3 regions of the Paenibacillus sp. Y5S-9 genome follow, and region 1 is predicted to be linked to each of the others. Evidence: riboswitches for the same ligand, from Rfam matches in the RefSeq annotation. Region 1 holds a riboswitch; each other region holds the start of a gene.

Region 1 (4,938 bases):
AAGGAATCCTCCATTATCTCGGTTATCGGTATGGTGGACATTATGTATCAGGCAAGTGTGGTCAAAAACATTACGTATCAAGGCTTGAGTCCATTTTTGATTGCAGCAGCCATCTACTTTGTATTAACGTTCATTTTGTCCAAGCTGCTGGGACGACTGGAAAGGAAGTTGAGTGCAAGTGATAGACGTTAGACAATTACACAAATCTTATGGTAATAACGATGTGCTTAAGGGCATTAACGTGACAATTGGCAAAGGTGAGGTTGTCGTGGTCATCGGTCCTTCCGGTTCAGGTAAAAGTACTTTCTTGCGTTGTCTGAATCTGCTGGAACAGCCTACCTCAGGAGAGATTGATTTTGAAGGTGTGTCAATTACGGACCCCAAGCACAACATTAATGCAACTCGTGAGAAAATGGGCATGGTGTTCCAGCATTTCAACCTGTTCCCACACAAAACGGTACAGCAAAACATCACGATTGCTCCGATTAAAGTGAAGAAACAATCCACTCAGGAAGCGGAGAAAATTGCCGCTGATCTGCTTAACACCGTGGGCTTGTACGATAAAAAAGATACATTCCCGAATCAGCTGTCCGGTGGACAGAAGCAGCGGATCGCCATTGCTAGAGCATTGGCCATGCAGCCGCATGTGATGCTGTTTGACGAGCCTACTTCGGCACTGGACCCCGAGATGGTTGGCGAAGTGCTGGATGTCATGAAACGTCTTGCAGAAGGCGGGATGACGATGGTCATCGTAACACATGAGATGGGTTTTGCACGTGAAGTGGGAGACCGAATCCTGTTCATGGATGGCGGGGTTATTGTGGAAGAGGGAACACCTGATGAGGTATTTGGAGCTCCAAAAAATTCACGTACACGTGATTTTCTTGCCAAAGTACTCTAAATGAAGTGTCAAATAGCGTTACTGACTTCGAGTCGGTAACGCTATTTTTTTGTGCGTATTAATCACTTATAGATTTGAAAAGTAACTTTTCTGTTACCAAATGTAAAGGAATCGGGTCGTCCAACATTTCTAAAGTATCCTGTATTCTTACATATGCTTACATGTTAAAACCATTTGGTAAGAATTACTACAAGTTCAGGTTACAAAATTGTGATATATTGAACTCTGCCGAAACTTCCGGACAGGAAGTGCGGGGGATGTAACGATGCAGATTGTGCAGGGGGAAGATCTACAGCACACTGCTTGGGGTGAATTAGGGGTACATAACGTTTCAAATGTAATGAAGAACCTATAGGGTGGGCTCCTCATCCGAATCCGACAACTAACTTCGCAGGCACAATGAGGGAGGAAGACCATGATTAACAAGAAACGTATAGCCAAAACAGCAGTAGCATTATTGACAACAGCAATGCTCATTCAAGCCGTTCCGGCTCACGCCGATTCAGTTCATGTGGCCAAAGAAGGGGATACCTTCTACACCTTATCAAAACAATATGGAGTAGCAATCAACACGTTGGTTAAAGCGAACAACGACATTTCGCCTTACAACATTTATGGTGGTTTGAAAATTACGATTCCCGGTAAGGCAAACAATGTAGCAGCAGCTGCGGCAACGGAGAGCAAGACCCAAGCGAAGACTGTTACTACAGCAAGCTTGGACGTTAACACAGATAACAAAGTTGTTCAGGCTTGGGGTAAAACATTCGATTACAGCAAAGCTGTGAACGTAAAAGCAACGGCATACTCTGCAGATCCGTCTGAAAATGGAGGATGGGGTGCTGTGGATTACTTCGGCAATGATCTTGAACTGGGTACGATCGCAGTTGATCCAAGTGTGATTCCACTCGGAACCAAAGTACTGGTAACCGGTCACAGCCATCCGGGATTGCCAAAACAGGCTTTTGTAGCTACAGCTCGTGATGTGGGCGGTGCAATCAAGGGTCACCGGATTGATATCTTTATCCCGGGTAGCAAACAGTCTGTAAGCACATTTGGTTTTCAGGATATCGAGCTGTACATTCTGAAGTAGAGAGATCATAACATTTAAAATGAATTCAAACAGGGTGTCTGCCAGTCGCTAATCTGCGATTGAACAGCACCCTTTTAATATTCGCATTTATTTGTTATCACGGTCATCCTAATCTTTGGCCTTTGGCAATCCCAACATCTCGTCCAAGGTGACCAGTTCATATCCCCGGTTACGCAGTTCTTCAATGATTTCAGGCAATGCCTCAATCGTACCGTTCAGGTTAGATCCCACACCGCCTCCTGCATGTTGCAGAACGATGGAGCCAGGTTTCACAGCAGATAGGATGTTATCCTTCACCTCTTCCTTGGAGAGGCCTTTCCAGTCCAGTGAGTCAACATTCCAGTTCACAATGCTATAGTGTTGTCTAGCAGCCCATTGCAGCTGTTCTTCATTAATGTCTCCATAAGGCGGCCGAATCATCTTGGGCGTATATCCCGCTAAATGTCGAATAATATCCCCGGTATGTAAAATTTGTTTGCGAAAGGCATTCATCGACAGCTTACTGAATTCAGGATGATTGTAGCTGTGATTACCAACCATATGCCCTTCCTTAACGATGCGTTTCACCAGATCCGGATGTTTCTCAGCACGACTACCCACGATGAAGAATGTAGCTCTGACATTGTATTTCTTCAATACATCCAGCACTTGTGGAGTAAACCGTGGATCAGGTACATCATCAAAAGTCAGTGCAACCTTCTTTGTTGAAGGACCATTGGTTTTGAACGTATCGGCATATTTTTGACGTAACTGTCCCAATGTCAGTTGTTCTTCTTCAGCAGAATCCGAACCTGATACTGATTCAATTGACGGGCTTGAAACATCCCGCGATGAAACTGGAGCATGATATCCCCCGAGAAAAATAACGATAACCATCAGCATAATGAGGCGTACGCGCATAATAACAGCCTCCTTTTCCAAAATGACGTTCTCCTTGGTATGCCCGGGGGTTCCATAAAATATGCGTAGTGTGAGAAGTTTCATTGCGGATTTAGCTTATGACAGCCATAATTCCTCCATATATAACATATAGAAAAGGATAGGTGGATAGGATATGAGTACATATGATTTGAAATCCATACGTTTACAGGTGATTGAAGCAGGAGAGGATAAGGTTTTTCTCGTTACCGGAGGAAAGGCGCATATTGGCGCCGTAGCCACGTTCTACGTGGATCATGAGCGCGTAAGCGGGACGACGGTACATATTCCTGGGCATAAGGAACAAGAGCTGTGTGAGCGGCTTGCCCGAAAGGCTGCCCTGCAGCTGAAAGTAACCGTTACGGTGATCATGGGTATCCATTTTGATTCCATCACGCGGATGCAGATCGACGAAATCGTGCAGACTGCAGAGAGGCTGATGGAGGATCATCTGAACAACGATAAAAGATCTTCCTAACATAAAGAGCAATCGCATGTTTTGATTTTATTTGCTAAAATTGAAACGAGTTGTAGATTGTTACGTATGTATGTTTATATACGATGTAATATCGACTAGGAGGAATAACATAATGTCCATTTTCAAACGATTGCGTGATTTAACAATGTCTAACGTTAACGCCATTATTGACAAGGCGGAAGATCCAATCAAGATGACGGACCAATATATCCGTGACATGCAAGAGGATCTGGAAGATGCGGAGAAAGCAGTAGCTCAACAGATCGCCATTGAGAAGAAGTTCAAGCAGTTATTCGAAGAGCAGGAAGCACTTGTGAAGAAACGTGAAGAGCAGGCGCATACGGCGGCACGTGCTCAGAATCTGGATTTGGCTCGACGTGCTCTGGAAGAGAAAAAGGCCGCTGAAGAGAAGATGGCTGAGTACAAAACCAGCTATGACCAAAACAAGGCTTCTGCAGATAACCTGCGTGGCAAGCTCGACGAGATGCGTAAGCAACTGACTCAAATGAAGAACAAACGCGAAACACTGGTAGCCCGCTACAATGCAGCAAAAGCCCAAACGGAAATCAACAAAGCGTTGAATGGGTTTGGCTCTGATACTGCAAGTGCTGGTATGAAGCGTATGGAAGAGAAAATGATGCAGATGGAAGCACAGGCAGAAGCAAGCAACGAAATGTCTTCCAAAGGCAAGTCTTTGGATGAAGAGTTCGAGAAGTTGGGTAAAGATCAGGCTGTTGAAGACGAACTCGCAGCATTGATGAAACAGTACGATAATAAGAACTAATACCTTGGTTGTCAGCAGGGTTAACCAGCGGAGGAGAAGAGTATTTCTCCTTCGCTTTTAAATGCGGTTCATGTTGATATGTGGGGGCTGTGTAAATGGATTTGAATATTTTGGCGATGCTGGTCTGGACCGGTTCTGGTTCGGTTTTGCTGTTTGTCTTGATGTATGTAGATTCACTGTTCACGAAATATAAGGATTTTGCTGAAGTTAAGGCTGGCAATATGGCAGTAACCACACGTATGGTGATGAAATTATTTGCACAAGGGTATGTACTCGCTACGTCCATTTCTACGGCTGGTCATCTTGGAGAAGCATTGTTGGTCTCCGTTGTATCCTTTATCATTTTGTTGATTCTGGAGAGTGTTGTACACTTTATGATTCGCAAATGGGCCAATCTGGATCTGGATACGGGAATTCAGCAAGGGAAGACAGGATACGGGTTGTTCTCTGGCGCTTTACATATCGTGGGCGCACTGATTATTGCAGCTTGTTTATAAGATAAGGAACAGGAGTAATTCTCATGAGTGTATGGAAACGAATTAAAGGAATACTAACGAAACCTGAACCACCGCAGGCAGAGAAAACGATGCTTCAGCTTGCACCTGGTGATATCTGTGAGGTTTCTCTGGTCACTTATGAAGTTGTTGGTCGGGTACAAAATCGTGCTCGAAATGCAGTTGTGCTCACGCTGCAGGATGGTACCGCATTTCGATATTTGCATATCGAAGAACGGGAACTCACACGTTACGCTCTATATACACCAATTG
Region 2 (4,938 bases), 3.1 Mb from region 1:
AGCCCTCGCGCGCGGTGAGACTTTGGACGCGGCCGTAGGCTTCGCCATGGGTGCAGCCGCGTTATCCGTGACGAAGCTCGGCGCCCAGTCCGGGATGCCGTCCGCACGTGAAGTTGAGGCCTTTCTGGCTGAGCATGCCACAGAGGCTTAATAATTGGTATAACGAAGAGGCTCTTATTCTCCCAAAAGGGGATTAAGCGCCTCTTCGTTATGTGCGTGCACAGATTATTTCTTCTCTGACAGCCACATGGCGATATTTGCAATCTCTTCATCCTGCAGCTTGCCCTTGAAGGAAGGCATACCACCTTTACCTTTGACAATCGTAGAATAGATCTTCTCCAGATCATCCTGGCTGCCGATGTTAGCCAGAGCAGGTCCTACGCCACCCTGAAGCTGATCCCCGTGACAGGAGATACAATTGGCTTTGACCAGTGCTTCAGCCTGTCCGGCATCCAATGTTACTTCCGGCATGGTTGGTTTGGCTTCTTCAGCCACTTCTTCTTTCCCTGGAAGCGTAAACATTAAAACAATAGCTAAAGCGCATGCTGCAAAAAATACTCCGCTCATGATCCATTTGTGCATCCCTTATGTCCCCTCCAGAATGAAAGATCATCTAACCTGAAACTATCCATATCATTATAACGGAACCTGTACTGACATCATAGCATTTTGTGGGAATTTTTTGAACTAATCACATAACAAGGGGCAAATTTGGTTGTTTTACAATGGATTCTAACCGCGAGGCCCTTCATAAACCATACAGTGAAAGGGCTTCAAGCCGGTTGGGGTCTGTCGTTCGTATGTATCCTGGGTGACAAATCCACTCTTCAGATAGACTTGAATGGCACGAGCATTCCAAGTGAGTACTTCCAGATCAATCTCATTCGTGGGATTTCGGCGAATGGCTTCCTGTACAATGGCAGTGACAAAAGCTGTCCCTTGACCCTGACCACACAGCTCTGGATGCATGCCAAGGCCAATCCGGGTTACCCCTTCAAGTGGGAAGTATTGAGCAAATCCACATATACGATCGTTCTGATCCAGGACGATCGCATACTGCTCCTGCCGCAGCTGTGCATCTCCGAATTCCACTTCCAGAGCTTTCATCTGCTCCCAGGGGAGCCAGCTGTAGATATTGTAAGGCGGGTCATACTGCCAACTGCAGATAAGCTCCGCATGTTCTTCTCGCATGGGTACAACATGAAACGTTACTGGGGCTTTCTTCATACACCTGCATGCTCCTTTCCTTGAAACAGAACTCTTTGTCCACTCTACAAAAGAGCTGTTCATTTAGCAAGTCACTCTTCCCAAGAAAAAAAGTGAAACAAAAGTTCCGGTAATTCCGTTTATATTATAACGGGATGGGTAAAAACATCATAAGGGCACGGACGAACGAACGCAAAATGAACCTGTTGATTTCGCAGGATATGCGCCGAGTATAACTTGCAACATGAATAAGGATTGAAGCACAAAAAAACCGCCGGATACATTCCTGCGGAGAATGTACCGGGCGGTTCTGTTATGCTTCTTGCTTCGTTCCAGTATGGTTAATGGTTACAGCATCATGTTGCTCAGCTTGTCCCTAGTCAAGGGCCAGTGATTCATATGCGTCCGTGCTCATAATCCGTTTCGCGCCAACATAACGATTGGCCCAATAGCTTTCACTCAATGCACTGATCGTAACGCCTTTGGAAGAAGAGGAGTGTGCGAACTTTCCATCCCCTACAAAGATTCCTACATGAGATACGCCTTTACCTGTTGTATTGAAGAATACCAGATCGCCAGCTCTCATTTCCATGCGGGATACGGAATCGCCCATGTCGAATTGGGAACTGGATTGGCGTGCCAAATCAATACCCAATTTGTCGAATACATACCGTGTAAATCCGGAGCAGTCAAAGCCGTTAAGCGTTGTTCCCCCACTTTTGTATGTAGTTCCCATTGCTGAATCAATTACTGTGTTCATCTTTGAATCTGCGAATGCGCTACCTGCACCAAGGGATAATGCAAATGTGATGCTAAGTACAGCTGCGGTTAATTTCTTCTTGAACAAGAGATATTCCCCTTCCAACGCCTGCGAGGTTAGCTTAAGGATTCGGTTGAAGGTCCCCTATGATCCCTCTGTAGCAAGATCAATTCACCCATAACTGGTTCCCCCGCTTCCCAGGTGCCAGGAATTTGGCTATGCTAGTTATGCACCTGTGAAATCAAGAAATGACGATTTAATTTTAAGTAGTTACAAATATGAATGTAAAGATTACAAAGTTGTTACTAAAAACTCACTGCGATTATTGTAACAGAGGAGTACGGCTTTGGCAACGTTTAGCAACAAATTTAGCAAAAAAAACCTCGACCTTTGACGGGGAAAGGTTGAGGTTTGCCTATTTATAAGTACATATTAGGCCATAAGTTTAACATGTGATGGTAACAATTTTTAAACTATCTGCTCTCACCTTTGGACATTTTGGACTGCCATAATCGGAAATGGCTGCATATTTTCCACAGATTCAATAGACATCTCGCAAGTGGATACGTCTGTTGTAGTATAAGTCCGGTAAGTCCCGTTAATAACCATGAGGCTGAAGTGAATGCCCCGAAGATAAGCAGGTGAACTCCGCCCAGCAGGAGTGCAATACCGATTACGGCGATGAGATGACGCAGTGCAATCCAGAGTGCTTTGAGGGTACCGTGAGCCCCGCCTTCTCCTTCTGGTGCCGAAACACCGAACTGCATGTAGAGCACGGCATGGTGGATGATCCAACCATATACAATCCAGGCAGCAACATAAGGTATACCAGGCAAAAGTAATTGAAGGGAATGAAATCCGTCCATGAGAATCGAGTAGAGCTTCGGTATGAGCCAGTAGGCGGGCAGAAGTATCAATAATGTACGTATGGTGTGGAGCAGCAGCATCGGTTTCCACAGATTTTTGATTCCGCGGACGAAGGGGATGCGCTCTTCTGTAGAGTTAAAGTGTTGAAGTGAGTAGAGTAGTCCTGCCTGAATGAGGGGGCTGATCAACATGCGAACCAGCAGCATGCCCCCTAGAATCCATAGATAACGATGAACCTCCGGATGGGTAGACAGGTTAAGTTGGCTTTCCATTTTGAACAAAAGTGTACTCAGCTCCCCTGCATCAGCATCTGGATAGCGCAGGAGCAGTGGGATGACGGCCGATTGTACCATTCGATAGAAGAAATATCCCCAAATGAGTTGATAGAGAAATAAGAGTGCGGCAATGAACATATGCTGACGGACGAGAAACCAGCCTTCACGTATTTTTGCTTTCACCGTTTCCACCTCACCATGACAGACCTCCGAATATGGCTTCTATTAGTTTGGTTACACTCATGCTCCAGCGGGATTTTGCTTGCTCATCCAGTCCGGATTTCAGGAAATTGTTCATATGGCGGTTCTCCAGCACGATCGTGTACAGGGGATCGGTCATGGCCCAGGATACGGGGGATGTGTGAGTTAATTTATAGGTGATGCGATCTTCTTTGCCATTCCATTGTTTGGTGAGGATATGCCCGTCTTCAAAAGCAATGCGAACAGGAACGGCGTTGTAATCACTTCCTTTTTTTGCTATCGTCACGGATGACTCGTACCATGTTTGACCGTCTTTCTGTACGGGCGTAACACGAATCTGCTCTACAGCAAAGTCAGCCATCCCGTTACCATAGACGTATTGGTCAAAATAATCAGACCAGGAAGTACGGGTCACTTGTTCCACAACGTTTTGAAAATCAGCCGAAGTGGGATGTTTGAAGCGGTACTTCTTCACATAGGTAGAGAGAATGCGTTCCATCTTTTTTGCGCCGACTTGATGTTCGATACCAAGCAATACAAGTTTGCCACGTGTATAGACATTGGCTGCATACTCATTCTGTGAATCGAACTTCCAGGATTCTTGTGTTAAAGATGAAGGAGACGTAATCAGGCCCGATTGTACCGGCAGATTCGGAATCAATCCATATTCCTGCTCCATCAGTTTGTCTTCTGCATAAGAGGTGAACCCCTCATCCAGCCAGGCTTCCTCGAATTCGTTGCTGGCAACCATACCGTAGAAGTACTGGTGTCCGATCTCGTGGACTACGGTACGTTCCAGGTCATAACCTGGGGTAGTATCATCGGCTCCAAAGGCCGTAACTAGCGTAGGGTACTCCATACCTCCAGCACCGTTCCCCGCTTTGGGTGGAACTACGATGGATAAGGTAGCGTAAGGATAGGGGCCAAACCATTTGCTATAATTGGCTAGTGCGGCCTTCGCGGCGTAGAAATAACGTTCTTTCAGATCCTGATGAGCAGGGTCCAGATATAACTTGATTCGTACACCAGGCACATTGGGTGCAGAGAAGGGTTCCTCGGCGTAGACAAAATCCGGTGAAGCTGCCCAGGCAAAATCATGTACATCATCGGCATAGAATTGATAGACCTTTTCTCCATTCTTCACCACGGCTTGTTGCGTCGGAAATCCGGTAGCAGCAACTTTGTATGTTTCAGGCACCCGAATACGCACACTATATATACCGAAGTCGGCGTAAAACTCTGAATTGCCATGGTATTGGTGCAGATTCCAGCCTTCCGTTGTTCGTCCACGCCTGCCCACAGGTTCATAGGCACTTAATTTGGGAAACCATTGACCTGCCATGACAAAATTATCAGCAGTTCCCATTCGGGCAAAAATCTTCGGCAGATTCACTTCGAATCGGGTGTGGAGTGTGATGCTTTCCCCGCCTTTAACGGGTTTGGGCAGGCGTACTTTAATGAGGGTGGTGTCCTTGATATTTCCGTCATCTGGTTGCACATATTGCATCCGGTGCAGCAGAGAGAGCCCGTCCTCCGTTTTCATTTCGGTAATGTTCATGGAGCCATAACCATTGGTAGGCATGACATCACCCCGAAGCTTTCCACCGGATTCCTTCATAAAGGTGGTGT
Region 3 (4,938 bases), 2.3 Mb from region 1:
GTGCGACAAGTGCCATGTTAGCGTTCTTGCCTCGTTTTGCCCAGGCTTCTGTCAGATGCAGGTAATGTCTATGACTACTGTGTGTATCCGGGTTTGGTGAGCATTGACCGAGTCCCTGTTGCCAGGCACGGTTACAACTTTGGATAATCCAATTGTGATCAACGATGATGAGTTGGTGACGTATGGACTGGAACGATAGCCTCTCCAGATCGGATGTAACATGTCTCATGGATAGGACCCTCCTTTGGCAGAAATCTTATCTCAGTTCATCTGGAATATCCAAAATATCAGCGACCAGGTGCCTGAATCGGGTTGCTTTGCGTGTGCCGTGAATGAGATTGGATAAACGATAGGGTGGGATGCCGTGCTGTTCACAAAAGGTCTTCTGGTCCACTTGAAGTTCGGTTAGCCGTCGTTTGATGGCCCATCCGAACGGAGTAACTGGTTTTTTCTTGTTCAAAAGGGTTCACCCCTGATTAGAATGTAGTATTCAGCCGCCCTTTCTTCATGTAAAATATATAGAAATGCGAGCTGTATGTTTCATTATATACGTAAATTCGTCATCTAACAATTAAAAAAGACGGAAAAAAGTGTATTTTGTGATGATAAATGGCGTAAATACGTAAATAAAACAAATAAAATGACAAAAAACACGTCGGCAAGGAGGTTGCCGCGTGTTTTTTAGTTTGCTTGAATAAAGGGGAGCAGGTATGAGGAGGAAGAGGATTAGGCCCTGTAGGCATGAAGTCCAGCTCCAAGCATATGGAAACTGGGGAAAAATGATTTCATGGACATCGAGGTTGGCTGTGCCAGTCCATCCGCAGCCGAGGCGCTGACGGTCTTCCATTCATTCTCCAGATCTGTGGCCAGGCGGACCATCAGATCCTTGGTTGTATCGTTGTTCAGGGGAATGACTTTGGAGGCTTCGGTTATGCAGGCATTCATGGCTGAATGCAGGTAACCAAGGACCGCCTCCTCGACCGGGATGTCGAGGTGGTGGTTAATCCATGCGTGAACAGTGGAGAGGCAGCCAACCGAATCGTATTTGGCAAAGATCTGTTCGAGCTGGCTGAATTCAATCCAGGGGTGCAGAGCGCGTGCAAGTCTGATCAATCGTTTACCCATGGCGGCAGCTTGTTCTCTGAGATCTCCAGGGGTTCGCTGAACATGGACGAGCTTGTCGATTAGAGCTATCCGCCATGTATCCTTGTGATCTGCTGCGGTATAGATGCCTTTGATGGCCATACCTTCTAGACGAACGATGCTCGGATGCAACTGACAACGCATGAATGATTCGAGATCTTCAGCATTACGAATGGTACCCTCCCTGATATGGATATCCATGCCGAAGGAATGGGTGAACCCTCCAACCTGAATAGAGGAATCAAGCAGTTTGACATAATCGAGCAGCTTATTCCCACGGTTCACAATCATTCGCCTCCTGTGTTCGTTAAATGTCACTTAAAGTGACATTTATATTCCTTTTTGATTGCTTTATGTTCAAAAATCCGAATTATATGATAGTTATCATCCCATAAATGTCCGCTTTTTGTCAATAGTATCCGTGAAATTTAATGGATTAAATCTGGGATTCAATATTTGTGTTATTTTATATAACATATAAGGTTAAATATCTGCGAAGTGCAGGGAGGACTAGATATAAATGAATCAATAAGATCAGCTCAATCCGGAAAGGAGGGGATCAAATCTAATGTATGCAGTTCATGGGTAAAGATGACGAGAATATGCGTTTTTTGTGGAAAATGCCTAGCTGTAAAAGAAGTATTAAAAAATACTTTACTTTTAGTTCTGAACCCGGTATAATCAATTCTGTTGCCGATTATTTACGACATGCGGTCGTGGTGGAATGGCAGACACGCTATCTTGAGGGGGTAGTGGGCGTATGCCCGTGGAGGTTCGAGTCCTCTCGACCGCATCATATGAACGATTAAGAAGAAGCTTTCCATTAATGGAAAGCTTCTTTTTTTGTTTTTTTAACAGTCTGACATCAAAGTTGAGAAAAAAGGCCATCCATTACCGGGGCAATGGTGCTCTACCTTCCGGCTACGGGTGGCCAATGTATTATTTTTGCAGCAAGTTCTTGATATCTTCTTCAATCTTGTCCGGTGTTGTTTTGGGAGCATACCGTTTAATGACCTGTCCGTTCTGATCCACAAGGAATTTGGTGAAATTCCATTTGATTGCTTTGGAGCCGAGCAGGCCAGGAGCTTCTGTGCTAAGGTGCTGGAAGAGAGGGTGAGCGCTTGAGCCGTTCACATCAATTTTCTCAAACATAGGGAAGCTTACGCCATAATTCATCTGACAGAACTCGGCAATATCATCGGAAGAACCTTTTTCCTGTGCAAACTGGTTACTTGGAAAACCAAGGACTTCAAATGGCGCATCCTGGAACTTGTCTTGCAATTCTTGCAGACCTTTGAATTGAGGGGTAAGTCCGCATGAGCTTGCCGTATTCACAATCAGGAGCACTTTGTCACGGTAGTCGGACATTTCAACTTCTTGACCGCGAAGGGTATTCACTTTGTAATCGTAGATTGTCATCTAAATCGCCTCCATTTATTTACTCTTATATCTTCTATTATATTGGTTGCAATTAAATATTGCAAAACTAATGTGGTGTTAAAAGCATCAAAATAGGCAAGTTGTGCAGAATACGTGAATGAATTGCGAAGTGATTTTCGTCAGAGTGAGAATTAGATAGATTTAAAGAGATGGATAGAGTATGACCTTGTTGTAAGCGCTATTATATGTGAGTATTGCCGAAAATCTGTCGATTCGGTGATCTGTGCGGACTTTACACCATCATGGCACGGGTGTATGATTCATAACGTAATTTCAATTTAAACTAAATTGTACCTGAAAAACGAAACAAACGATAATATCGCTCGATCTTATCCTTAAGATATACGAACGATGTTTTAATCGCTGAGTTTCCATTCATTGATGAGTGGAAAACGGGGGAACCAACAGAATGCGCTGTCCAGGACAGTAGGCATTCATGGGGTGAATTTTCCGGTGACAGCCGGAAATAGGGCGACTCTCGCGCCCGAATCCGTCAGCTAACCTCGTAAGCGTTAAAGGGAGAGGCAACAAGCCGTACGCTGGTTCATGGTCTTTTCGCCATGGATTCTTTAAGAAGCGTTCGGGAGGCCTTGGTCCCCCACGCTTCTTTTTTGTTGTCTTTTCACGCCAAGGGAGGAACGAATGATGGATACTGAGATGATCTTAGTGACTGCTCCAAATGAAGCAGGACGTAAATTTATCAAATTACTAATGTACAAAAAAATGCCGTTTGCCGTTCTAACCAACAGTGCAGGGGAAGAGCGTAGACTCCGTAGAATCGGAGTCGAACATGTCATTCGCATGAATACGGCTGCAGCTCAAAAATGGTTTTTGCCGCAGGGCAGCGTAGGCAACGTGTTTATTTTTGAGAACAGCCTGAATCTGACCTGTCGTTATTTACAGATCTGCCGTTCATGGACATCGAAATCCCTGTGCGTCATTACGGAGCAGAGTCATCCTAAGGGCATCTATCGGGGCATGGGCGCAGACCGGATTGTATATTCGCTCAATGGGGAAGTTGGCTTTCTCCTCAATGGTTAATGCCATAGCTTGTGATTGCTCAGGTGTAAGGTGCCTGTTATAATTGAATGTATCGATAAACGGAAGTTTGAGGAGACTCATGCAAGATGGTGAGTCTTCTTTTTTATGGTTTTAAAGGTAGTTCAAGACTTTTTGAACACGAACTTTTAGATTGCCTGTGGCTTACAAGGAGGAATTGGCGTGCCGGATGTGGGTGGATTAAAGTGGTTGTTTTTTGATGTTGGAGATACACTGGTGGATGAATGGGAGCCGGTTGATGATATTATCGGACAGTTCGTCCGTGAAGCCTGTGCTTTGGGGTATCCGGTGACAATTGAGGCGGTACGCGAACTGTTCGCGAACTGTTACCAGAAATATGAGCAATGGCCTATGAGAGTGGCGATTCGCACCTTCGTTGAAGACGAGGGACACCAGAAACAGATTCAGGACAAGTTGAAGTTTCAAAAAGATCTTGAACGTCCTTTTCCTTCAGCGGATTCCGTTCTTCAGCAGTTGTCACGGCATTATCGCATTGGCATCATTGCCAATCAGAGTCCCGGAACGGAAGAAAGACTGGAGAGCTACGGCTTGCGGAAGTATGTTGACGTTCTCGCCTGTTCTGCTGAAGAAGGTGTGTCCAAGCCAGACCCTGAGTTATACGCTGTAGCCTTGAAACAGGCCGGCTGTGAACCGGAGGAAGCCGTCATGGTTGGGGATCGGATCGACAACGACATTATACCTGCTCGGAAGCTGGGCATGCTTACGATTCGAATTATGCAGGGTTACGGAAGATTCCAGCCAGACCGATCGGATGAGGAACGTGCGGATTGGACTGTTGACTCATTGGATGAACTCCTGCCGTTACTGGTGCCCAATCAGGATTAGATAATTGTTTATTAGAGTTTAGCGTTTTACTATAAAAGGAAACACGTTGCTGTACTGCAACAATAAAGGCTGATCAACTTGGTATTGAATACCGGAGTTGATCAGCCTTTTTAGTATTTGGTCGATAAAAACGAGATTAGAATAACCGAATCGTCTGAATGATCAGATATACATTCAGCACAACGATAATCGCGGCAATGACCCATGAGATGATTTTGAGCCACAATTTGTTGGCGAATGCACCCATGCTTTTTTTATCACTCGTGAACATCACCAGGGGAATTACAGCAAAGGGCAATTGAAGCGACAGCACGACCTGGCTCAAAATGAGCAGTTCTTCTGTGCCATGTTCTCCTGCAATGGCTGTGACAATTACCGCCGGGATGATGGCGATCAGACGTGTGACCAGTCTGCGCAGCCAAGCCGGAATTCGAATGTTCAGGAAACCTT

Evidence for each region. Region 1 has a riboswitch for cyclic di-AMP ahead of V6669_RS17500 (3D domain-containing protein). Riboswitches for the same ligand answer to the same signal wherever they lie in the genome.
Region 2: linked by a shared signal. The riboswitch ahead of V6669_RS00525 (C40 family peptidase) and the one ahead of V6669_RS17500 (3D domain-containing protein) in region 1 are both predicted to bind cyclic di-AMP.
Region 3: linked by a shared signal. The riboswitch ahead of V6669_RS07170 (hypothetical protein) and the one ahead of V6669_RS17500 (3D domain-containing protein) in region 1 are both predicted to bind cyclic di-AMP.

What each region holds. Positions count from the first base shown of each region.
Region 1 is NZ_CP145887.1:3,973,218-3,978,155, reverse strand. Features, by position in the region: gene V6669_RS17510 (ABC transporter substrate-binding protein/permease) at 1-192, shown strand, start outside; gene V6669_RS17505 (amino acid ABC transporter ATP-binding protein) at 179-901, shown strand; cyclic di-AMP (ydaO/yuaA leader) riboswitch at 1,118-1,314, shown strand; gene V6669_RS17500 (3D domain-containing protein) at 1,317-1,991, shown strand; gene V6669_RS17495 (polysaccharide deacetylase family protein) at 2,100-2,891, opposite strand; gene V6669_RS17490 (hypothetical protein) at 3,046-3,387, shown strand; gene V6669_RS17485 (PspA/IM30 family protein) at 3,500-4,171, shown strand; gene V6669_RS17480 (DUF350 domain-containing protein) at 4,267-4,668, shown strand; gene V6669_RS17475 (DUF4178 domain-containing protein) at 4,692-4,938, shown strand, end outside.
Region 2 is NZ_CP145887.1:108,158-113,095, forward strand. Features, by position in the region: gene rbsK (ribokinase) at 1-151, shown strand, start outside; gene V6669_RS00515 (cytochrome c) at 226-582, opposite strand; gene V6669_RS00520 (GNAT family protein) at 733-1,227, opposite strand; gene V6669_RS00525 (C40 family peptidase) at 1,583-2,017, opposite strand; cyclic di-AMP (ydaO/yuaA leader) riboswitch at 2,057-2,194, opposite strand; gene V6669_RS00530 (hypothetical protein) at 2,440-3,291, opposite strand; gene V6669_RS00535 (M1 family metallopeptidase) at 3,302-4,938, opposite strand, start outside.
Region 3 is NZ_CP145887.1:1,630,687-1,635,624, forward strand. Features, by position in the region: gene V6669_RS07145 (hypothetical protein) at 1-229, opposite strand, end outside; gene V6669_RS07150 (hypothetical protein) at 257-460, opposite strand; gene V6669_RS07155 (urease accessory UreF family protein) at 727-1,428, opposite strand; tRNA gene V6669_RS07160 (tRNA-Leu) at 1,854-1,936, shown strand; gene V6669_RS07165 (glutathione peroxidase) at 2,083-2,562, opposite strand; cyclic di-AMP (ydaO/yuaA leader) riboswitch at 2,935-3,110, shown strand; gene V6669_RS07170 (hypothetical protein) at 3,226-3,624, shown strand; gene V6669_RS07175 (HAD family hydrolase) at 3,805-4,488, shown strand; gene V6669_RS07180 (Nramp family divalent metal transporter) at 4,625-4,938, opposite strand, start outside.